DNA from 3 places in the Arthrobacter sp. SAFR-044 genome. Region 2 is predicted to be linked to each of the others. Evidence: riboswitches for the same ligand, from Rfam matches in the RefSeq annotation. Region 2 holds a riboswitch; each other region holds the start of a gene.
The links. A riboswitch is a leader RNA that binds a small molecule or an ion and turns the genes downstream of it on or off. The one in region 2 is predicted to bind S-adenosylmethionine.
Positions count from the first base shown of each region.

Region 1: linked by a shared signal. The riboswitch ahead of ACR65J_RS05775 (DUF1737 domain-containing protein) and the one ahead of ACR65J_RS13750 (cobalamin-independent methionine synthase II family protein) in region 2 are both predicted to bind S-adenosylmethionine.
Region 3: linked by a shared signal. The riboswitch ahead of metX (homoserine O-acetyltransferase MetX) and the one ahead of ACR65J_RS13750 (cobalamin-independent methionine synthase II family protein) in region 2 are both predicted to bind S-adenosylmethionine.

Region 1 covers NZ_JBPFDN010000003.1:148,770-156,708, reverse strand. The annotation lists gene ACR65J_RS05790 (aminodeoxychorismate lyase) at 1-448, shown strand, start outside; gene ACR65J_RS05785 (pyridoxamine 5'-phosphate oxidase family protein) at 508-972, shown strand; gene ACR65J_RS05780 (hypothetical protein) at 1,213-1,467, shown strand; SAM riboswitch class IV at 1,693-1,808, shown strand; gene ACR65J_RS05775 (DUF1737 domain-containing protein) at 1,822-2,097, shown strand; gene ACR65J_RS05770 (rhodanese-like domain-containing protein) at 2,094-2,504, shown strand; gene ACR65J_RS05765 (O-succinylhomoserine sulfhydrylase) at 2,505-3,713, shown strand; gene ACR65J_RS05760 (DUF1905 domain-containing protein) at 3,710-4,027, opposite strand; partial or broken gene ACR65J_RS05755 (HNH endonuclease signature motif containing protein) at 4,164-5,555, shown strand; gene ACR65J_RS05750 (glutamate--cysteine ligase 2) at 5,668-6,894, opposite strand; gene ACR65J_RS05745 (UDP-N-acetylglucosamine 1-carboxyvinyltransferase) at 6,963-7,939, opposite strand, start outside.
Region 2 covers NZ_JBPFDN010000008.1:108,070-116,008, forward strand. The annotation lists gene fbaA (class II fructose-bisphosphate aldolase) at 1-219, shown strand, start outside; gene ACR65J_RS13740 (DUF3151 domain-containing protein) at 220-642, shown strand; gene ACR65J_RS13745 (uracil-DNA glycosylase family protein) at 730-1,362, opposite strand; gene ACR65J_RS13750 (cobalamin-independent methionine synthase II family protein) at 1,573-2,781, opposite strand; SAM riboswitch class I at 2,795-2,899, opposite strand; gene ACR65J_RS13755 (adenylosuccinate synthase) at 3,310-4,599, shown strand; gene ACR65J_RS13760 (YegP family protein) at 4,791-5,162, shown strand; gene ACR65J_RS13765 (RNA polymerase sigma factor) at 5,438-5,989, shown strand; gene ACR65J_RS13770 (hypothetical protein) at 5,986-6,942, shown strand; gene ACR65J_RS13775 (CoA-binding protein) at 7,004-7,498, opposite strand; gene ACR65J_RS13780 (O-acetylhomoserine aminocarboxypropyltransferase/cysteine synthase family protein) at 7,495-7,939, opposite strand, start outside.
Region 3 covers NZ_JBPFDN010000001.1:444,082-452,020, forward strand. The annotation lists gene ACR65J_RS01890 (HNH endonuclease signature motif containing protein) at 1-1,163, opposite strand, end outside; gene ACR65J_RS01895 (VOC family protein) at 1,490-2,128, opposite strand; SAM riboswitch class IV at 2,290-2,404, shown strand; gene ACR65J_RS01900 (bifunctional o-acetylhomoserine/o-acetylserine sulfhydrylase) at 2,449-3,771, shown strand; SAM riboswitch class IV at 3,874-3,989, shown strand; gene metX (homoserine O-acetyltransferase MetX) at 4,002-5,117, shown strand; gene ACR65J_RS01910 (MFS transporter) at 5,297-6,679, shown strand; gene ACR65J_RS01915 (zinc-binding dehydrogenase) at 6,684-7,826, shown strand; gene ACR65J_RS01920 (LysR family transcriptional regulator) at 7,884-7,939, opposite strand, start outside.

The DNA of each region.
Region 1 (7,939 bases), on a different contig from region 2:
GCTGCTCCTGGGCGCCAAGACGCTCTCCTACGCCGTCAACATGGCCGCGCTGCGCCATGCCCACAAACAGGGCGCCGACGACGTCATCTTTCTGTCCTCTGATGGTCGCGTGCTGGAGGGCCCCACCTCCACCGTGCTGCTTGCGCATGTGGAAAAGTCCGACGACGGCACAACAGTGAAGCGTCTCATCACCCCGCAGCTGGACAGCGGCATTCTGGCCGGAACATCGCAGGGCGCCCTCTTCGCCGCCGCCAAGGCGGCGGGCTGGGAACTGGGCTACGGTCCGCTGGAGCCCCGGGACCTCACGGACGCCGACGCGGTCTGGCTGATCTCCAGCGTCCGCCTGCTGGCCCCCGTGAACCGGATCGACGGCAAGGAAATCGGCACCCCGTCCATCCAGAAGGAACTGACCGCCGAGTTGAGTGAACTTTTCGCCGGCATCCACTAGTCCGCGTCAAGCGGCGCAATCCCTTTTCCCGCTCCGGCATCACCCGTAAGGTGTGGACCATGGACTCGCGAAACCTGCCGATTGAAAACCTGTCCTTCGACGACTGCTGGGAACTCCTCGACAACGACACCGTGGGCAGGCTTGCCATCGTGGTGGATGAACATCCTGAGATCTTCCCCGTGAACTACGCTGTCCACCTGCGCAGCATCGTCTTCCGCACGGCGCCCGGATCAAAGCTTTGGGGTGCACGGATGGAACGGCCGGCGGCACTGGAGATCGACGGCTATGACCCCGCCTCGGAACAGGCATGGAGTGTGGTGGTGCGGGGCGAAACCGAGATCCTCGAGGACCAGGGCGTGAAGGATGCCGTGGACAGGCTTGGCCTGGAACCGTGGCAGCCAGGCGAAAAGGCCAACTACATCAGGCTCAACGCCAAAGCCCTCACGGGGCGACGGTTCCGGGTGAACCGGCCGGACGTCTGGAACACCCGCCTGCAGGACCGGCGCCGGGCATCCTTCGAATAGTGCCGCCCGGGCAAGCACGTTTCCCAAACACCTGGCCCGCTCCATCTTTAAGTGGGACGGTTGCCTCATATCTTGTCTCCGGGTAAAGTCTACATCGTAGACAAGTTGGTGAGAGGGCTTGGGCTTCCCCCGAAATCTGAGGGATGCGCCTACATAATCCTTTGCCACTTTGTGCAGGGCATCGAGGTTCGCCGCTGCAGCCTACCGGCGGCACCACGCACCGAGCGAAGGGACGCCATCATGGCCAATTCGCAGTTTGATCTTTTCCTCCACGAAGCCACCTACGCAGACCACGCCTCGGAATCCAGCCTCGACCGCGACCGCCTTTACGGGCTGTACACCAGCTGGTGCTTCGTCAACGAACAGCCCACGGGCAACGAGTCCAGCTTCTGGGCTGCCATGAAGCACAAGGTTTCGGTCCGGCATAACGGACTGCGCATGAAAGGACCGGCCGCCGCGGACTACATCCTCAGCAGCTACCCGCGCCTCGTTTAAGGCGCTCCGGACTTCCAGCGCCCCGGGTAACCGGCGGCAGACGATTACATGCTGTGGCACTTTTGTGCCGCAGCATTTTTCATGCCCTGAGGCGGCCTCGGGTAAGGACTTTTTGACCTGCGGCGCTGCTCGTGCCGTGTCACCGGCGGTCCGACTGGGGCTCAGTTACGGAACATGACGACGGCGGCGATGCGGCCGGGCGCGGCAGGTGTTATTTTTTTGGGGAGTAATGAGTACCGGTGCCAAGCCCTGACTTGCCGGTCGGCAACCCTCCCTTTCGCGGCGGGGTGCCTCAGGTGAATACTCGGCATATCGACCGATTCGAGCTGCAAACGTGAAAGAAGGAGATCCGTCGTGTCCGACGCACCCGCCCCTGACGAAAGACTGTCCTACCGCCTGATTACCGGCGCGGACAACCGTGAATTCTGTGAGCGGATCTCCGCTGCACTCGCCGACGGCTATGTGCTGCACGGCAGCCCGGCAGCAACCTTCAACGGCACCACCGTGATCGTGGCGCAGGCCATTGTCCTTCCGGCCGCGATCGCCTCAGCCGATGCCGCCGTGGCCACCGCGGTGGACAAGCTGGATGCCGAATTTGAAGGCGAGTTCGACGGCGAGGGCCACGCATGAGCTACGCCGGAGACCTGACGCCCCAGGAAGCATGGGCCAAGCTGGAGCAGGGTGCCGTCCTGGTGGACGTCCGCACCGAGGGCGAATGGGCCCACATCGGCATCCCGGACACCAAAGCCACGGACAACGATCCCCTCTTCATCCAGTGGACCTTCCCTGGTGGCATCCCCAACCCCGACTTCGTCAAGGACCTCAAGGAGCAGGCGCCGGAGGATCCGGGCGCGGAACTGCTGTTCCTGTGCCGGTCCGGCCAGCGGTCCATTGCCGCGGCAGCTGCAGCCACCCAGGCCGGCTTCACCGCCTACAGCGTGCTGGAGGGCTTCGAAGGCGAACCGGACCGCTACGGCGAACGCACCGTCAATGGCTGGAAGAACCGCGGCCTGCCCACCAACCTCGGAAAGAACTAAGTGACCTTAAACCCAGACGCCGCCGGCTGGAGCCCCGATACCCAGGCAGTCCGTGGAGGCCTGGACCGCAGCAACTTCCAGGAAACGTCCGAGGCCATCTTCCTGAACTCCGGATTCGTGTACGAATCCGCGGCGGCAGCCGAACGCGCGTTCACCGGCGAGGACGAGCGCTTTGTCTACTCCCGCTACGGCAACCCGTCCGTGGCCACCTTCCAGGAGCGGCTCAGGCTGCTGGAAGGCACCGAAGCATGCTTCGCGACGGCGTCGGGCATGTCTGCGGTATTCACCGCGCTGGGCGCCCTGCTGGCTGCCGGCGACCGTGTGGTGGCGGCCCGCTCGCTGTTCGGCTCGTGCTTTGTGATCCTGAACGAGATCCTGCCCCGCTGGGGTGTGGAGACGGTCTTCGTGGACGGACCGGACCTGGACCAGTGGCGCGAAGCCCTCTCCAAGCCCACCACCGCCGTCTTTTTCGAGTCCCCGTCAAACCCCATGCAGGAGATCGTGGACATCGCTGCCGTCAGTGAACTGGCGCATGCGGCCGGGGCCACCGTGGTGGCGGACAACGTCTTTGCCACTCCCCTGCTGCAGCGCTGCGGTGACCTCGGCGCCGACGTCATCGTCTACTCCGGCACCAAGCACATTGACGGGCAGGGCAGGGTGATGGGCGGCGCCATCCTGGGCACCAAGGAATTCATCGAGGGACCAGTGAAGCAGTTGATGCGGCACACCGGCCCAGCGCTTTCGGCTTTCAACGCCTGGGTGCTGACCAAGGGTCTGGAGACCATGGGCCTGCGGGTCAGCCACTCGTCGGCCACCGCGCTGCGGCTTGCCGAGTGGCTGGAGGAACAGCCGGCGGTGGGCTGGGTGAAGTATCCGCTCCTGAAGTCGCACCCGCAGTACCAGCTCGCGGCAAAGCAGATGAGCGCCGGCGGCACGGTCCTTACCTTCGAGCTTGCTTCATCCGGGGGACGCTCAGGCAAGGAAGCGGCCTTCGCGCTGCTGGACGGGCTGCGGATCATCGATATTTCCAACAACCTCGGTGATGCCAAGTCCCTGATCACGCACCCCGCCACCACTACCCACCGCGCGATGGGTCCGGAGGGGCGCGCAGCCATCGGCCTGACTGACGGCGTGGTCCGGCTCTCGGTGGGCCTCGAGGACCCGGACGACCTCATCCGCGACCTGGAACAGGCACTGAAGCAGATCTAGCTGGGTGGGGAAGAGTCCGGCTCGATGTCCAGTTGGACTTGTACGCTGTCACCGGCGCTGAGGTGTGCCTTGTCCCTGACGGCTTTCTTGACGGGCAGCAGGTACGAGGCGCTTTTACTGTCGGGGAACAGCGACGTCTGCCATACGTGGCCCTTGACTTCCGCCGTGACCTTTACAGAGCCGAACGCTTTGCGCGCTGCGGGGCTGATTTCCGCGATCTGGTCAGCAACCTCCGCGGGCAGGGTGAGGAAATGCCATCCCGCCTCACCCTGGTACAACCAGAGTTCAGCTTGAAAGGCGTACGACGGCGTCACGCGCCAGAGTATGCCACGGCCGGCTGGCGGGCGCCATGGTTTCCTGATCCAACTGCCGCCGGGCGCCAGTTGCGCCGCCACCGGAAAGGTTGAGATGGCAGGCTTGAATGTCAGTGCCTCGTTGGATGATGTTTCCATGGGAATCAGCGCAGGTGGTGAGGTGGCTATGGAGGGTGTTCATGCCTCTGTTGCTGCTCTTGATGCACTGGACCGTGAGGACTCTTTCCTGGCTGCCGGGGTGGGTGTTGGTGCTGATGTTGATGTGTTGCAGCGGCGGTACGAGCTTCGACTGGAACGGCTGGAAGTCTCGTCCCGTTTGAAGGCGCAGCTCGCCGCCGTGAAGGCACGCGATGCGGCGGAGTGCATCGGATTCCAGCAGGCCATGCTTGCCCCGGACGCGCCAGTGCATGAGCGCACCTACGCGGAAATGTCAGTGGTGGAGGAGATTGCGGGTGTTCTGACCATCAGTTCCGGCGCTGCCGGGGCGTTCGTGGAGCAGTCCCGGCGGGTATGCGCCCTGCCACTGGTGATGGACGCTTTGGCCGCCGGGGACCTGTCCTGGCAGCACGCCAAGGTCATTGCCGACGAAACCGAAGGCCTCACCCCGGACGGTGCCGCCGCTTTGGTGGCGCACTTCTTCGACCCGGCCGCGCCCAACCCGGTCCGCGGCGCAGCCCCCGGTGAGCTCGTCCCGTCACGGTTCCGCGCCAAAGTCCGCGCCTGGCGGGAACGCCACCACCCCGAGACCTTGGAGAAGCGGCATGCCAAGGGCGTCGCCGACCGGCGGATGGAATACACCCCGGACCGCGACGGCATGGCCTGGATCTCGCTCTACCTCCCCGGAGACACCGCGTGTGCCATCTGGAACCGCACCACCGCCACCGCCCGCGGCCTGCAGGGCCCCAACGAGCCCCGCACCATCACCCAGCTACGCCCCGACATCGCAGCGTCACTGCTCCTCGGCGCCCGAAGCGCCACGGCTGAAGGTGCGCCGACTGATGGTGATATCGGGAAGGTCCCCACCCCGCGGGCCGACGTCCTGGTCACGGTGCCGGTATTCTCGCTCCTCGGCCTGACGGACGAGCCAGCGGTGCTGGACGGGTTCGGCCCGATCCCGGCGTCGATGGCACGGCGGCTGGTCGCGAACGGGGCAGGCTCGTTCTACCGGGTCCTGGTCGACCCCCGCGACGGGGCACCGCTGGAGATCGGCCGGAAGAATTACCGGTTACCGGAGACCATCAAACAATGGATTCGGATGCGCGACGGGAAATGCACCTTCCCCGGCTGCACCAACCACACCCTGGACAACGACACCGACCACCTCACGCCTTGGGAACACGGCGGAACCACCGGCACCAGCAACCTCGGACAACTCTGCCCCAAGCACCACCGACTCAAACACGCACGGCCCTGGATCCCCGATAAGGCAACAGAACACGAACCGCCCGGCTGGACCTCACCCACAGGCCGCCACTACAAACCCGAACACCCCGACCCCCAACCAACCCACTGGCCACCGGGAATCCTGCCAGGGCAACGAAGTCTCCTGGAGGAAGCGATCCTGGAAAAACTGGCTGCGCAGGAGCAGGCTACGCAGGAATCAGCTACGCCCAATTCCCTGCGGCTTCTGCTGCTGCCCCTCAGGACTGGCGGACCCGCAGCAGCTCCGGGGTGGCCTCCACGTCCGAAAGGTCCAGGCCGCCGCGCATCGTCACGTACACGGCCTGGCGGACCACCGCACCGAACCCCATGTCCTCAGGTGGTGGTCCCGCCAATGCCTTGTCGCGGGCACGGCGCTGTTCAGCGGCCCCTGTTCCCCTGGCGATGATGTCCTCCACTCCCTGCCGGGCCAGCGCCAGCTCGCCTTGTTCGGCCAGGACAGGGGCCAAGTAATCCACCAGGGAACGGACCACGTCCGCAGCTGGTGCAGGCCGGAAGTTGCCAAAGTCCAGGAGGTCGCCGCTGAGTCCCGCGCTGCTGGCCTGCCAGGACGCCATCCGGAGAAGCACCGTCGGCACGGGGGCAGGATCCACACCGGCGCGCCACTCGCGGCTGGCTGATTCCACCAGCGCGCGGACCAGCACGGCAATGAGGGCGGCGTCCTCCGCCCGAAGGCATACGTCGGCCACCCGCACTTCCACCGTGGGGTGGTTGCGGGAAAGCCGGGCATCGAAGTACAGCATGCCTTCATCGAGCATGACCCCGGTTTCCAGCAGCCTCGCCACCACCCGCCGGTAAGCAGGGTAGGTCCCATAGATGCCGGTTGGGCCGGCGGTGGGCCAGCGGTTCCACGCCTGGGTGCGGTAGCTCTCAAACCCGGTGGGTACACCGTTCCAGAACGGCGAGTTGGCGCTCAGCGCGGTCAAAACCGCCAGCTTGTCCCGGATCCGGTCCAGGACGGCCACGCCTTCTTCCGGCGATTCAATGAACGTGTGGACGTGGAAGCCACAGGTCAGCTGCTCCTGGGCCGTGAGCCCGAAGCGTTCCAGCATCCTGGCGTAGCGCGGGTCCGGAGTGGTGTGGCTGGTGGACGCCAATGGCGAGGTGGCCAGCGCCGCCACCCGGGCATCATGCTTCCTCGCAGCCTGGTCCGCCAAGGCGCGTCCTGCCCGGATCTGTTCCAGCAGGCCCCCGTGTTCCAGCCACGGCCTGGTCTGCGTCTCGATCTGCTCAAGCTTGAGCTCGGCACTCAAGCCCATCTCGTCGTCGTAATCCGCTTGTTTTCCGGCATGGTGGACATCGGGCTCCAAGGGAAGATCATCCGCCGCAATGCGATGGCCGGCAAGGAGGGCGTCTGCCAGGGCAAGCGGCTCTCCGGACTCCGGATCAACAATCAGGAGTTCTTCCTCAACGCCGAATGTACGCATACGAACATTCTGCGGCAGCGGGCAGGCATTGGAACCGTGGCCCGCCGTTCATGACGAAGCATGAATGATCAGTCCTGGAAGTACTCCACCTTGGCGCCGATGGTGTTCAGGCGCTCGGCCAGATCCTCGTATCCACGCTCGATCACATAGATGTTCCGCAGCTCGGATACCCCGCGCGCGGCGAGCATGGCCAGCAGCAGGCAGGCGGCTGGCCGGAGCGCGGGCGGGCAACCCACCTCGGCGGCACGCCACTTGGTGGGCCCGTTGACGTAGATCCGGTGCGGGTCCAGGAGCTGCACCTGCGCGCCGAGCCGGTTCAGTTCCGTCAGGTAGATCGCCCGGTTCTCGTAGACCCAGTCGTGGATCATGGTCTGGCCGTGGGCGTTCGCTGCGATGACCGCAAAGAACGGCAGGTTGTCGATGTTCAGCCCGGGGAACGGCATGGGGTGGATCTTGTCCTCGGGGGCGCGCAGCTCGGAGGGCTTGGTGGTCACGTCCACCAGGCGGGTGCGGCCATTGCGGGCCATGTACTCGCCGGAAATTTCCAGCTTCTGCCCCATTTGCCCCAGCGTGGCCAGCTCGATTTCCATGAACTCGATGGGAACCCGGCGCACCGTGACCTCGGAGTTGGTGACGATGCCGGCGGTGATGAGGCTCATGGCCTCGATGGGATCTTCGGAGGGGAAGTACTCGATCTCGGTGTCAATTTCGGGCCGGCCCGTGATTTTCAGGGTGGTGGTGCCCACGCCCTCGATGGTGACGCCGAGCATCTGCAGGTAAAAGCACAGGTCCTGCACCATGTAGTTGGGGCTGGCGTTGCGGATGACTGTTGTTCCGGGCCGGTGTGCCGCCGCCATGATGGCGTTCTCAGTGACGGTGTCCCCGCGCTCGGTGAGGACAAAGGAGCGGTCCCGCGTGTCGGCAGGCGGTGCCTGAACGGTGTAGAAACCTGCCGTGGCCTCCACCGAGAGGCCGAACTCGCGCAGTGCCTGCATGTGGGGCTCCACGGTGCGGGTGCCAAGGTCGCAGCCGCCGGCGTAGGGCA
Region 2 (7,939 bases):
ATCAAGATGAACATCGACACGGACACCCAGTACGCCTACACGCGTCCGGTAGCTGACCACATGTTCAAGAACTACGACGGTGTCCTGAAGGTCGACGGCGAAGTGGGCAACAAGAAGACTTACGACCCCCGTGTCTGGGGCGCCTCCGCCGAAGCCGGCCTGGCAGCCCGCGTGGTCGAAGCCACCAAGCAGCTCGGTTCGGCCGGAAAGACCTTCTAGATGTCGGACGAGTTCCGCCGGAACCTGATGGGGCCGGAGCCCACGCTCCTGCCCGCCGAAACCGAGGTGTACGGGCAACTTGAGGCCGGCCACGAGCCCCTGGACCTGGTGGCGAAGCACCCCACGTCCTCGCTGCTCTGGGCCGTGCTCGCTGAGGAGGCGTGGACGGAGGGCCGGACCATCGACTCCTACGCCTACGCCCGGGTTGGGTACCACCGGGGCCTGGATGCACTGCGCCGCAACGGCTGGCGCGGCGTGGGTCCCATCCCGTGGGAGCACGAGCCCAACCGCGGGTTCCTGCGGGCCCTCTATTCCCTGGGCAGGGCTTCGTCGGCCATCGGCGAGGCTGACGAGCCGGAGCGGATCGAGAAGTTCCTCAACGACTCCGATCCCACAGCCAAGGCAGCCATCGAGGGCAAGTAGGTCCCCGGGCACATAAACAACGACGGCGGGTGGTCACCTTTTCTTGTGAAAGGTGACCACCCGCCGTCGTGTGTTTGAAACTGCTGGCTAGGCCTTGCGGGCGATGCCCGTGCGGGCCATGGCGTCGGCGTAGGCCGCGCGCATGTCCTCGAGGTACTCCTCCTGGCGCGCCGGGGAACCGGCGAACGCGCGGCCACTCAGTGACCGGACCTTGTAGGTCTTCAGGCCACGGCGCCACAGCAGGGGCACCTCGGTCTTCAGCAGCAGGTTGGCCAGGCGGTTGGCCTCGGTGCCGTGTGCCACGATGACCGAGGCGCGGGGCACCAGTGCCAGGAACTTCAGCAGCGGCTTCAGGCCCGCCTGGATCTGGTCAGGAGTGAACTTGCCGTTGGCTTCGCCGGGGACGTGCCAGGGGTGGACGTTCCACGGCATCACGAACTCGGGGCGCAGGCCCAGCTTCCACTGAAGGCCAAGCATGCGGGTGGCGGCATCCTGGTCCCCGGCAGTGATGAACCCCGACGGGTCCACCTCAGCGATATTGGAGAACAGGCTGATGATGCGGCATTCCTCGACGTCATGCATGGGGTCCACGTAGGGGACCACGGTGCCGGGCTTGGCCTCCTGCAGGGAATCACACAGCTCGTTAACGGCGGCAACGCTGGGTTCGTAGCGGCGGCTCATGAGCTGTTCGTGGAATGTTTCGGGTGCCAGGGCTGTCATGAAGTGCTGGTTCTCCTGCGGGGATTGGCGTTGCTGCCGCCACAGAAATGGGCACGCGGGGGCGCGACCATCAGCGGCGGTTGATTGGGGTGGACCGATTCCTGGTCGGCCTTACCCAGTTTAGCAAGCCCCGGGAAACGAAACGCCGGTCCCGTGCACCTGATTCAGTCAGCGCACGGAACCGGCGGTTTCCCGGTCCGCCTCCCGCAGCTACCAGAGGCGGCTGGTGGCCCGGCGCGCACCCTCGCCGAGGGCCTCCAGCTTGGCGAAGGCGATCTGCGGGTGGACCCGGCCGCCCAGGCCGCAGTCGGTGGAGGCAATGACGTTCCCGCGGCCCACGACATCGGCAAAGCGGACAATGCGGTCTGCCACCAGGTCGGGGTGTTCCACCACGTTGGTGGCGTGCGACACGACGCCCGGGATGATCACCTTGCCCTCGGGGAGCTTGGTGTCCTCCCATACCCGCCATTCGTGTTCGTGGCGGACGTTGGCCGCTTCGAAGGAGTACGCGCCGGCGTTAACCTGCAGCACCGATCCGATGATGTCTGCGAAGGGGATGTCCGTGGTGTGCGGGCCGTGCCAGGAACCCCAGCAGACGTGCAGCCGGATCTGTTCCTGCGGGAGGTCCCGCAGGGCCCAGTTGGTGGCCTCGACGCGCAGCTGGATGAACTTCACGTAGTCCTCCAGGGATGGTTCGGGGTTGATCTGGTCCCAGCTTTCGGCCAGGGAAGGATCGTCGAGCTGCACGGTGAGGCCGGCATCGATGATGGCCTTGTATTCCTCCCGCATGGCGTCGGCGCAGGCGTAGACGAGTTCCTCATCCGACGTGTAGTACTCGTTGGCCACGCGGGCGCATGAGCCGGGGGAGAGGGATGCGACGAAGCCGTCCGAGAGGCCTGCGGCGGCGAGGCCCTTCTTCAGGTTCCTGATGTCCGAGGCCACCAGGTCCTGGCCCGTGTAGGTCAGGGGGCCGGTGATCTTGGGCTGGGTGACGCTCTTGCGGTGCGACAGGATTCCCGAAGAGGGATCGTTGTAGGCCTCGTTGAAGGCCTGCCTGTCCCGCCGGTCCGGGAAGGAGGTCAGGACGATGTTGCCGGGGGACGAACGGTGCACCTGCGCATCGGCCCAGCGGTCCACGTTGGTCGGTTCCAGGCCGCCGAGCCGTGCGAAGGAGTAGTTCCACCAGGCGCCGTAGTCCACCGAGCTGGACATCGTGTGCCCGTATTCGCCGTCGTTGGGAATGTCGATGCCGAGGTCCTTCTGGCGCTGGACCACGTCCACCACGGAGGACTCCAGGAGTTCCAGGAACTCGGGGGTGACGCCGTCGGTTTCCTTGGCGGCGTTGGCCGCGATCAGTTCCGGGGTGCGGGGCAAGGATCCCGCGTGGGTGACGCGGATGTGGTCGGTGTTCAGGGACATGCTGGAATCTTCCTTTCCATCGGTCCTGGCAGTAGCACCTTCGGCCGGCAGGAATGCTGCTGGACCGTGGTTGCTGCGGCGTCATCGAGCCAGGTCTCTCGGCCGCTCCGGATGGTTCACTCTCACATAAATCCAGATGCCTCCCTTTGGGCAAGTCGGCTCCGCTTTATGTCGCGGCGGCCTGTCGTGGCCACGCTTGCTCCCGGGAATCGAAAGCTGTCAGCATGCCGCTGCATGGGACACGCTCGCCGAACTGACGTCCCGGGCTGCCGGGGAGGCTGAGGACCATAGCACCAGGGTGCACGCCACGGTCCTTGCACAGAAAGGGCCGCGGCGGGCAAAAACAATGGACAAAGTGCCCTATCGGCTAAACTTGGGTGGTAAGAGCCCCGGAACTCTTGCTTCGTTGCGCCGTGCTGCGGCTGTGCGAAGGCCGGTATGTTCGGGGCATTCTCATGAACGGCGCTGCATAGGCCTGCCACCTGGTGGCCGGAACCGGGCGGCCCCGAACGAATGGGGGAGGATCCCATGCCAGCAATTGTGATCGTAGGAGCCCAGTGGGGCGACGAAGGAAAAGGCAAGGCCACCGACCTGCTGGGCGGCCGTGTTGACTACGTCGTCAAGCCCAACGGCGGCAACAACGCCGGGCACACCGTCGTCGTAGGCGGTGAAAAGTACGAACTCAAGCTGCTGCCGGCAGGCATTCTCAGCCCCAACGCCGTTCCCATTATCGGCAACGGCTGCGTGGTGAACCTTGAGGCCCTCTTCCAGGAAATCGACGGGCTGCAGGCGCGCGGCGCCGACACCTCGAAACTCCGGGTCTCCGCCAATGCCCACCTGGTGGCCCCGTACCACCAGGTACTGGACAAGGTCACCGAACGCTTCCTGGGCAGCCGGGCCATTGGCACCACCGGCCGCGGCATCGGCCCCGCCTACATGGACAAGGTGGCCCGGCTGGGCATCCGCGTGCAGGATGTCTTCGACGAGTCCATCCTTCGCCAGAAGGTGGAAGGCTCGCTCCGCCAGAAGAACGAACTCCTGGTCAAGGTCTACAACCGCCGCAGCGTCGTGGTGGACGAGATCGTGGAGTACTTCCTGTCCTTCGCCGAGCGGCTCCGCCCGCTGGTCATCGACAGCACACTGGTCCTGAACTCCGCCCTGGACGAGGGCAAGGTAGTGCTGATGGAGGGCGGCCAGGCAACGTTCCTGGACGTGGACCACGGCACCTACCCGTTCGTGACCTCCTCCAACCCCACCGCCGGCGGCGCGTCGGTTGGTTCCGGCATCGGCCCCACCCGGATCTCGCGCTCCATCGGCATCATCAAGGCCTACACCACCCGCGTTGGTGCCGGCCCGTTCCCCACGGAACTGTTCGACGAGATGGGCATGTACCTGCAGAAGACCGGCGGCGAGTTTGGCGTCAACACCGGCCGGCCGCGCCGCTGCGGCTGGTACGACGCCGTCCTGGCCCGCCACGCTTCCCGCGTCAACGGCTTCACTGACTACTTCGTCACCAAGCTGGACGTCCTCACCGGCATCGAGCAGATCCCGGTATGTGTGGCCTACGACGTGGACGGTGTCCGGCATGACGAGATGCCCATGACGCAGACCGAGTTCCACCACGCCAAACCGATCTTCGAGTACTTCGACGGCTGGACCGAGGACATCACGGGCGCCCGCACGCTGGCGGACCTTCCCGAGAACGCCCGCAACTACGTGCTGGCGCTGGAGAAGCTCTCCGGAACCCGCTTCTCCGCCATCGGCGTTGGCCCGGACCGGGACCAGACCATCGTGGTGAACGACCTCATCAACGACTGATGTGTGGGCCCCGCCGGCTAGGGAGCGGGCGGGGATTACGACGGCGGCAGGCCACCTTTGCGGGTGGCCTGCCGCTTTTCTTTGGGCGCGGCAGCGCAAATTTACACAGGCTTAACGCGACCGGCCTTGTGAGGCTTCCGGTGCCGCGGCCAGACTCGTCTGTACCACCTGGTGCCCAAGGAAGGATCGTCATGGCCGGAAAATTTGAAGCATTCGTTGACGCTGAGTCGTTTTTCCGGTTCCGCCTCCTGGCGCCGGATGGGGCCGTGATCGCCGTCTCCGGCCCTTTTGAGGACAAGGCCGCTGTGGCGGCAGGGATCGCTGCCGTGCGTGAATGTGCCGGGACGGGCTTGGTCACCGACCTGTGTCCCGCCGGAGCCGTTGCCCGTCCCGCGGCTGTACCCGTTTCGGTTGCTGCCGCTGCTCCGGTGGAGCAGCCCGCCGCCGTCGTACCTGTGTGCGGCGAGGAACGCACGCCCTCCAGCCCGCACGCCTTTGCACTGGCAGATGCGCTGCGCCGGCATGCAACGGCACCGCGGTGGAGCAGGGCAGCAGTCCGCTGAAAGACTTTCAAAAGTTTTCTCGAAAACGCGTAACCCTCCGGAGGCCTGGAGCGATTACCCCTATGTAGCGCCGGCCTGGAACCTGTCCCCCATCACGTTCCAGGCCGGCTCTTTCATCTTTCCGCAAGGGTGGCTGCCCATGCTGCGCCCGTCACTGGCCCGGGTCCGTGGCGCTTCGGGCTGCGCGGTTACTGGAGGGTAAAGTAAGGGCAGCGTTCAGGATGTACTGGGCGCTCGCCTTGCCACCACCCTTCTTGACGGAAAGCACCACGTCAGTGACCGATGCACAGACAGACGAGGCTCCGGACCAGCCATTGTCCGGGACTGCTGCCTTCAGCCTCGTCTACAAGACATACGCATCACAGGTACTGGGCTATCTCACGGCCCGGGGAGTCGAGGATCCGGAGGCCGCCATGCAGGAAGTGTTCGTTTCCGTGTTGCCCCGGCTCGATACAGTGCGCGGAGGAGAATCCGGGCTAAGGACCTTTATCTTCTCCGTGGCCCACGCCCGCATGGTGGACGACCATCGCCGCCAAAGCCGGACTCCCGTCAAGCTGTCCTTCGAACCCGAGCTCGACCAGCGCCAGGACACTTCGGCGGAGAAGGAAGCCCTGCAGCGCATCTCGCCCCAAGAGGTCCTTGCGCTGCTGGACGGCTTGCCCCAGGACCAGCGCGACGTGCTGTCGCTGCGCCTGATAGGAGGCCTCACGGTGGAACAAACGGCGGAGGCCATGGAAAAGAGCGCCGGTTCGGTGAAGCAGCTTCAGCGCCGCGCATTGCTCAAACTCCGGGAACTTGCCGCAGTGAAGGAGTACCTCGCGCCATGACATCCGTCCCGGACAACCTCGCCACCATCATTGACGACATGCTGCTGGATGCCGGCTTTGAACAGGATGCGGACCTTCGCGGCGCCCTGCTCTCACTGGGCGCCCTGGCATCACTGCCCGCGCCTGCGCCCGCAGGGGAACTTGCCGCGCTGCTCGCAGCCGGGGGACCTTCACCGTTGGAATGCCCGGCTCCAGCCGGGGAGCCGGGCGAGGAAGCAGCTGAAGAGGCAGCCGAACAGCCCGGTGGAAAGCCCGATGCGCAGCCTGAGGACGAGCTGGCGCGCCGCCGCCGGCGGCACCGCCCCACCGCGCTGGGCCTGGTGCTGGTGGCCGGGATGGGGCTGGGGGTGGGCGGCGTAGCCGCCAGCTCCACACCTGCCGGAAGCAGCGCCGTGGAGTACCTGCTGGAGGATTGGGCGCCTTGGAGCAGTACGGCCGGCGGGGCACCGACGGCAGGCTCTGGTTACCGTGCGCCGCAGGTGGCAGCGGATGGGGAACTCGCCGCTGCTGGTTCGCCTGCTGCGCCCGCCGGGACCGTGGATGCCGCAAACCTTGCCTCCCGCCTCCTTCAGGATCCTGCCGGCTCGCGCCGCGGGGAGTATGCGCGTACCGGTACCCCGCCCTGCGCCGGTCCGGTCAAACCCGAGGCCGCCGCCGGCACGGGAACGTGCACGCCGGCGGCTCCCGGGGCTGTTGCGCAGGGCAACGGAGCGGGCAGCGGCAAGGAAGTCCCCGGGGCTGTGGCGGAAGGGACGCCGGCGCGGCCAGGGGCCGCAGGGTCGGCGAAGGATGGACTCCAAGCGGCAACCGCCGCGCCGGACGCCGCGGATGCAGCGGGCGAGGTGCAGAAGGCAGCCGGCTCCGCGGTCAATGCAACGCCCGCGCAGGCGCAATCCGGCTCCCAGGGGGCAGGACAGGGAGCAGGCCCAAAGCCCACGTCTCCGGCAAAATAACCGCCAGACAGCAACAGCGGGCCCGTTGGACGGACCCGCTGTTGTCTTATCCCGTTTCCCGTCAGGCCATGACCTGGCGCTTGGACGAAATCACGCCGGTGTCGAAGCCGGCCAGGTGGAGTCCGCCGTGGAAGCGCGCATGCTCGATCTTCACGCAGCGGTCCATAACCACGTTGAGCCCGGCCTCTTCCGCGCCTGCTGCGACGCCTTCGTGCCAGGACCCCAGCTGCAGCCAGAGCGTTTTGGCGCCGGCGGCCACTGCCTCGTCAAGGACGCCTGGAAGGTCGTCGTGCTTGCGGAACACGTCCACAATGTCCGGGCTTTCCGGCAGGTCCGCCAGGGAGGCATAGGTGGGCTGGCCCAGGATCTCCTTGACTACCGGGTTGACGAAGTACACCTTATAGCGGGTGGAGGACAGCAGATAGGTGGCCACAAAGTAGCTGGCCCGGGACGGCTTATCCGAGGCGCCAACAATGGCAATGGACTTCGCCTGGCGAAGCAGGGAGAGCCGTTCAGGCGCTGACGGGCCGGACCAGGTACGTTCGGCGGTGCTCATGCGTTTGCTCCGATCGTGCAGGCGTCTGCCGGTTCTTCAATGACGACGGCGTCCGGGGCCGCCACGCTGGACGCTTCGGTGAGCGCCTGGTCCAGGTCCCACAGAATGTCCTCAATATCCTCAAGGCCCACCGAGATGCGGACCAGGTCCTCCGGCACGCCCGCGGATTCCAGCTGCGCCGGGCTCAGCTGCTGATGCGTGGTGGAGCCCGGGTGGATCACCAGGGTCCGCGAGTCGCCCACGTTGGCAAGGTGTGAGGCGAGCTGCAGCGATTCGATGAATTTCTGCCCTGCAGCACGCCCGCCCTTGACCCCGAAGGAGAAGACCGATCCGGGGCCCAGCGGCAGGTACTTCCGGGCCCGCTCGAAGTGCGGGTGCGAGGGAAGGCCGGAGTAGTTGACGTAGGCCACCCGGTCATCGTTTTCCAGCCACTCGGCTACG
Region 3 (7,939 bases), on a different contig from region 2:
GCACCGTCGGCGACGAGTTTGCGGGCCATGGATGCCGGGATGGGTCCGAGTCCGTCCAGCACCGCCGGCTCCTCGGTCGCCCCGAGCAGCGAGAGCACCGGCACCATGACGAGTACATCGGCCCGCGGGGTGGGGACTTCGCCGATTTTTGTGACGGCCGTTGAAGTGGCGGCACTCCCGGAAGCGTTGTCGCTGCCCTGCCCCGTTGCATCATGGGGAGCAGAAAGGACCATCGCACCCCGAAGCGCGTCACCGCTGGCCGCGCCCTGTGTCGGGTCAGCGGGCCCGCCCCCATCGGTGGTGGTGTTGCCGGTGCCGGTCAGGGTGTTGCCGGTGCTGAGGAGTCGTGCTGCTGCGATGTCGGGGCGGAGTTGGGTGAGGGTGCGTGGTTCGTTGGGGCCTTGGAGGCCGCGGGCGATCGCGGTGGTGCGGTTCCAGATGGCGCACGCGGCGTCGCCGGGCAGGTAGAGCGTGACCCGGGCCATGCCGTCGCGGTCCGGGGTGTACTCCATCCTTCGGTCGGCGCAGCCTTTGGCGTGGCGTTTTTCGATGGAGTCGGGGTGGTGGCGTTCGCGCCAGGCACGGACCTTGGCCCGGAACCGGAAGGGGATGAGTTCGCCTGGAGCGGCGCCGCGGGCGGGGTGGGGTACGTTGGGGTCGAAGAAGTGCGCCACGAGTGACGCCGCACCCTCAGGGGTGAGGCCTTCGGTTTCGTCTGCGATGATCTTCGCGTGCTGCCACGACATCACGCCCGCGGCCAGTGCCTCAAACACGTGTGGCAGGGAGCAGATCCGGCGGGACTGGTCCACCAACGCGCCTGCTGCGGCGGAACTGATGGTCAGGACCCCGGCGATCTCCTCCACAACGGACATTTCGGCGTAAGTGCGGTCCTGAACGGAGGCGTCCGGCGGAGTCATCGCCTCCTGGAACCCCGCGGCGTCGGCGGCGTCCTGTGCCTGTCCGGCCGCGAGTTGCGCCGTGAGCCGGGACCGAAGTTCCAGACGCTCCAGCCGGATCTCATACCGCCGCTGCAGAACATCTACATCGGAACCAGCACCCACTCCGGCAGCTATAAATGCGTCTTCACGGTGCAGCGCATCAAGGGCAGCAATGCAGGCGTGAACACCTTCCGGTGCCCTTGCCGCCTCAACTCCTATACCCATAGAAGAATCATCCAACAGGGGTCTGACATTATGAGCTGCGCCTGTGCCGCTGACCGCCCGGGCGGGCCGAGCACCGAAGCCGCCTGCCGTCGTCGTACGTTTTCCATGCGGAGGTTCCTTTTCGCGGCCCAAGTTTCCGGCACGAAAGGAGCACGTGTGGCGCAGAAGAATATGCGGCACCGCACTTTGCAACAGCAGATAGCACTTAAATGAATTCCGCCGCCATTGGGTGGTGACGCCGTTGTCACCACCTAATGGCGGCCGAAGCTTGCCCGGGAGCAACCCGGGATCCTCCCGGAAAAGCCGGAAGGGAAGGGGCTGGAGGGTCAGATAGTGACGGCTCCGTTGGCGGTTTCAAAGGTGACCGAGAGGATGCCCGGTGTTCCGTGCGGGGCCACCCACTCGACCGCAACGTCCTCAAGCGGTTTCTCCACCGGCTCGCCCAGCCACTCGGTTACGCGGGAGGCGGAACCGGCGATGGTCAGGCAGCTCATCTTGAGGTTGCTCTCGTACGCGTTGGACGGGTGGAGTGAGGGATCGCCCTCCCACTTGAGCATGTACGGCACCTGGGGATCGGCGATGAGGCCCAGGATGCCAATCTGCTTCCAGACCAGCTCGCGGCCGTCCGGGAACTTGCGGTTGCCGTTCACGGCGGCGCGGCCAAGGCGTTCCTCGAAGGGGGCGAGGTCGTCCACTTCGACGCACCAGCCCATCCAGCCGCCACCAGCAGCGGAGCGGGCCCGCACGGCCTGGCCGAACGGTGCCTTGTCCGACGCCGGGTGGTCCAGGACCTCGACGACTTCCAGGTACTTGTGGCCGGCGAGCGGGATGATCATATTTCGGGTTCCGAACCGGGGGTGTACGCCACCCTTCACTGCCTCAACGCCGAGGGCAGTTGCAATACGTTCGGTAGTGGCCGCGAGGCCATCGTGTTCACAGGCGTAAGAGACGTGATCCATGCGCATGCGATCATCTTGGCACTTTGTGATCCGGCTCTCAGCTAAGGGTACCCTTACTAGCATTTGACGGGCGGGGCGCCCCCGTCCCGAGGCAGAAGGACCGGCATGAAGACCATGTTCGTCACAATGCTGTCCAGGGCAACCATCCGGTTCCTAGACTGGGCCCAGGTCATGAGTGCCAGCGCCAAGCCCCGGCCCGCTGGCCGGCAACCCTCCATCCGCGGTGGGGTGCCCCGGGTGAAGACCTGGCTCTCCGGCAACAGCCGGGAGCAAGCGCGGCCCGTACTGCCGGTGAGCATGCCGGGCCCATGTCAAAGGAGATTTGGATGTCCAACGGATGGTCCTTCGAAACCCGCCAGATCCACGCAGGGCAGGAGGTGGACAGCGCCACGGGTGCCCGGGCCCTGCCCATCTACCAGACCACGTCATTCGTGTTCCCCAGCGCCGAAAGCGCCGCCAACCGCTTTGCCCTGGCCGAACTTGCACCCATCTACACCCGCATCGGCAACCCTACCCAGGACGCCGTCGAGCAGCGGATTGCCAGCCTCGAAGGAGGCCTGGCAGCGCTGCTGCTGAGCTCGGGGCAGGCCGCCGAAACCTTCGCCGTCCTGAACATTGCCGAGGCAGGGGACCACATCGTGGCCAGCCCCAGCCTCTACGGCGGAACCTACAACCTGTTCGCCCACACCCTGAAGAAGTTCGGCATTTCGGTCACCTTCGTGGACGACCCTGACAACCTGGACCAGTGGCGCGATGCCGTGCAGCCCAACACCAAGCTCTTCTTCGGTGAAGTGGTGTCCAACCCGCGCCAGGATGTCCTGGACATCGAAGGCATCTCGCAGGTGGCCCACCAGGCCGGGGTTCCCCTGATCGTGGACAACACCTTGTCAACCCCCTACCTGATCCGCCCGCTGGAGTGGGGCGCGGACATCGTGATCCACTCGGCCACCAAGTACCTGGGCGGCCACGGTTCAGCCATTGCCGGCGTCATCGTCGATTCCGGCAAGTTCGATTTCGGCAAGGACCCGGAACGGTTCCCGGGCTTCAACACCCCGGATCCCACCTACAACGGCCTTGTCTACGCACGCGACCTGGGTGAAGGCGGCGCACTCGGGGCCAACCTGTCATACATCCTCAAGGCCCGTGTGCAGTTGCTGCGCGACCTGGGCTCGGCGGTGTCGCCCTTCAACGCCTTCCTGATTTCCCAGGGCCTGGAGACGTTGAGCCTGCGGGTGGAGCGCCACGTTGCGAATGCCACGGATGTGGCGCGCTGGCTGGAAGCAAGGGACGACGTCGAATCCGTCGCCTACGCGGGGCTGCCGTCCAGCCCTTGGTACGAGCGTGGCCGCAAGTACGGGCCCAAGGGAACGGGCGCCGTCGTGGCCTTCAACCTGGCCGGCGGCGCGGAAGCCGGCAAGCGCTTCGTTGATGCACTGGAGCTGCACTCCCACGTGGCCAACATCGGTGACGTCCGCTCCCTGGTCATCCACCCGGCGTCGACCACGCACAGCCAGCTCTCGCCGGAGCAGCAGGTGGTGGCCGGGGTTCATCCGGGGCTGGTCCGGCTTTCCGTGGGCCTGGAGCACATCGACGACATCCTGGCCGACCTGGAAGCAGGATTCCGGGCAGCCAAGAGCGCTGACTCCTAGCCCCACACGCCAGGGGCACCGCCGGTGCCGCCGGCAAGCCGGGAAGTCACAACCAGTCATACTCTTGGCCTGGAGCGGGGGGTGTTTCGTACACTCGAACCAGGTCATGAGTGCCAGTGACAGCCCCGGCTTGCTGGCCGGCAACCCTCCATCCGCGGTGGGGTGCCCCGGGTGAGGACCTGGCCTGCCGGTCAGACGACGGCAGGCAAGCGCGTAGAAGAGGTCTTGCCATGACGGTTACCGTCGCCCGAACCACCATCCCCGAACACGGAATCGTCCGTTACGCCTCCATCGGGGGACTGGAACTCGAAGCCGGGGGATACCTCCCGGACGTCACCCTGGCCTACGAAACCTGGGGGACGCTCAACGCGGACGCCAGCAACGCCATCCTGATCGAGCACGCCCTGACCGGCAGCACCCACGTAACCCGCGGCGACACCGACGAAGAAGGCTGGTGGGAGCAGCTGGCCGGTCCCGGCGCTCCCGTGGATACGGACCGCTTCTTCGTGGTGTCCATCAACATTGTCGGCGGCTGCTACGGATCCACCGGCCCGTCGTCGCCGGCCCCGGACGGCCGCCCCTGGGGCTCCAGGTTCCCCCTCGTCACACTGCGCGACAGCACTGTCGCCGAAGCAAGGCTGGCGGACCAGTTGGGCATCAAGAGCTGGTTCGCCGTCCTAGGCGGGTCGATGGGCGGCGCCCGCGCACTGGAATGGGCAGTGACCTATCCCGGGCGTGTGCAGCGCTGCGCCGTGATTTCCGTCGGGGCCGCCAGCACAGCCGAACAGATCGCCTTCGCACAGGCCCAGACGCTGGCCATCCGCCAGGACCCCAACTTCAACGGCGGGGACTACTACGGCGGTCCATGTCCGGAAGACGGGCTGGCGCTCGCCCGCCGGATCGCCCACATCACCTATCGGTCGGCTGCGGAACTGGAAGGCCGCTTTGGCCGGGAACCCCAGGCGCCCGAGTCCCCCCTGCAGGGGGAAGTCCTGGCCTCCCGCGGCCGTTACCAGGTGGAAAGCTACCTGGACCACCAGGGCAACAAGCTGGTGAAGCGGTTCGACGCCAACAGCTATATCGCCCTGACTGAAGCGCTGATGAGCCACGATGTCAGCCGGGGACGGGGAACCCTGGCCGAAACCCTGGCCACCTCCACGGCGCGGTTCTTCGTGGCCGCAGTGGACTCCGACAGGCTCTATTTCCCGTCCCAGTCCCACGAGTTGGCCCAGGCCCTGCCTGGCGACGTGGATGTCCATGTCATCCAGGCGCCGATCGGGCACGACGGGTTCCTGACCGAGATTGGGCAGCTGGGCGGCCAGCTGCGGAGCAGCTTCCTGGCCTAGGCAGCGCCCCGGGAACACCCGGCAGTGTGCATTCCTGCAGATGCCTTCTGCACTATTCGGCGTTGAGGTTGCGCCGCAGGCAGACCATACTCATCGAATCCGGCTTTCGTGGTGTGCATCACATCCGTTTGCCATTGACTGGTCCCCGTGGTGTCGACGACGACGCCGAAGGAGTTCACATGAGTACGGAAAGCTCCGCCGCAAGGCGCACAGAGGAAACCGACGTCAAGGCTTCAGGCCTGAAGAAAGTGGTAACGGCGTCCATGGCCGGCACCGTCGTGGAGTGGTACGAGTTCTTCCTCTACGCATCGGCCGCCACCTTGGTGTTCGGGAAGGCCTTCTTCCCCAACGCCGGCACGGAACTGGACGGTATCATCGCTGCCTTCCTCACCTATGCCGTCGGTTTCGTTGCACGCCCCATCGGCGGCATCGTCTTCGGCCACTTCGGCGACAAGTTCGGCCGCAAGCAGCTGCTGCAGCTGAGCATCATCCTGGTGGGGGTCTCCACCTTCCTCATGGGCTGCCTGCCCACGTTCTCGCAGATCGGCTACTGGGCGCCCGCACTGCTGGTCTTCCTCCGGTTTGCCCAAGGCTTTGCCGTGGGCGGGGAGTGGGGCGGCGCCGTCCTCCTCGTGGCAGAGCACAGCCCCAACAAATCCCGCGGGTTCTGGGCCAGCTGGCCGCAGTCCGCGGTGCCCCTGGGCAACCTGCTGGCCACGGCCGTGCTGTTCGTCCTGTCCTCCACGCTGACCCAGGACGCGTTCCTGGGCTGGGGCTGGCGCGTGGCGTTCTGGCTGTCCGCCGTGATCGTCCTGATCGGTTACTACATCCGCACCAAGGTCAACGACGCCCCCATCTTCCTGGAAGCCCGTAAAGAAGTTGATGCCGGCCACAAGGGCTACGGCGTCGCCGAGGTGTTCCGGCGCTACCCCCGCGGCGTCTTCACCGCCATGGGCCTGCGCTTCGCGGAAAACATCCTTTACTACCTGGTGGTCACGTTCTCCATCACCTACCTGAAGACCGTGGTGCAGGCCGATACCACGCGGATCCTCCTGCTGCTGCTCGTTGCCCACAGCGTCCACTTCGCGGTGGTCCCCATGGTGGGCAAGCTGTCGGACCGGTTCGGCCGCAAGCCGGTCTACATGGCCGGCGCCATCATGGGTGCCACCTGGGGTTTCTTCGCCTTCCCCATGATGGACACGAAGAACGACTTCATCATCCTGGCGGCCATCATGATCGGCCTGGTGTTCCACGCCTTCATGTACGCCGGGCAGCCGGCCATTATGGCGGAAATGTTCCCCACCCGGATGCGCTACTCCGGCGTCTCCCTGGGCTACCAGGTGACGTCCATCGTGGCAGGCTCCCTGGCCCCGATCATCGCAGCGTCGCTCCTGGGCACCTACAAGTCCTCCGTGCCCGTGGCGGTGTACCTGCTGATCGCGTGTGCCATCACCGCCGTCGCGGTCTTCTTCCTGAAGGAAACCCGGGGCATCTCGCTGCACGACGTGGACGCCGCCGACGCCAAGGGCACGGCGGACCTCCTCGCTGCCGGCAAGAAGTAGGCCCATGAAAGCCGCCATCCTCTATTCCACCGTTCCCGCTGCCGCCCAGGCAGGCGCGCAGGGGAAACAGACCTACGCCGAGGCCCGGCCGCTGCTGGTGCAGGAACTGGAACAGCCGGAGCCGCGTGCCGGTGAACTCGGAGTTGCCATCACCTACTCGAGCCTGTGCCATTCGGACCTGTCCGTGGTGGACGGTTCCCGCGTCCGGCCACTTCCCATGGCCCTGGGACACGAGGCCGTGGGGCGGGTGGTGTCCGTGGGCGACGGCGTCTCCGACGTGTCCGTGGGCGACCATGTAGTGCTGGTCTTCGTGCCCAGCTGTGGGCAGTGCCGGGCGTGCCTCTCCGGCAGGCCCGCGCTCTGCCACCAGGCAGCGGAGGTCAATGGTTCCGGGGATTTGCTGCACGGGCCGGCGCTCCTGCGGACGCCGGCGGGGGAGCGCATCAACCACCACCTGGGCGTCTCGGCCTTCGCTGATTACGCGGTGGTTGCGCGCGAATCAGTGGTGGTAATTGACGACGACGTCCCGGACACGGTCGCGGCGATGTTTGGTTGCGCCGTGCTCACCGGAATGGGCTCGATATTCAACACTGCCGGAGTAGGCCCCGGCCTGTCCGTGGCGGTTTTCGGGCTGGGAGCGGTGGGCCTGTCCGCGGTGATGGCGGCACGCCTTGCAGGGGCTGCCAGCGTGATTGCCATCGATCCCAACCAGGGGAAGCACCAGCTGGCCCGCGACGCCGGGGCCACCGCGGTGGGGACGCCGGAGGACGCGGGGCGGCTCATTGAGGAAGCAACGGGCGACGGCGTCGATGTCGCCATCGAGGCGGTGGGCTCGGCCGGTGTGATCGCCTCCTGCCTGGAGCGGGTCACCAGGGGCGGGGCGGTGGTCTCGGTGGGCCTGCCGCATCCGTCCGCAGAGCTGACGGTACCGGCCCTGCAGTTCGCCGGGGCCGGCAAACGGCTTCTGGGCTCCTACATGGGCGACGCCGTTCCCGCGCGGGACATCCCGAAGTACCTGGGGTACTGGCGGGAAGGCAAGCTGCCGGTTGAGCTGCTGCACACCGACACCCGCCCGCTCAGCGAGATCAACGAGGGCCTCGATGCGCTCGCAGCGGGGCAGGTAGTGCGGCGGCTCTTCCGGCCCTGACTCTTCCAGGCCTGACTCTTCCGGGCCGGGGTCTTCCGGGCCCGGGTCCGGGCCGGCTCACCCGGCCAACAGCACCGACCGCTCCTTCACTTCGTCTTTCAGGGCGGCGATCA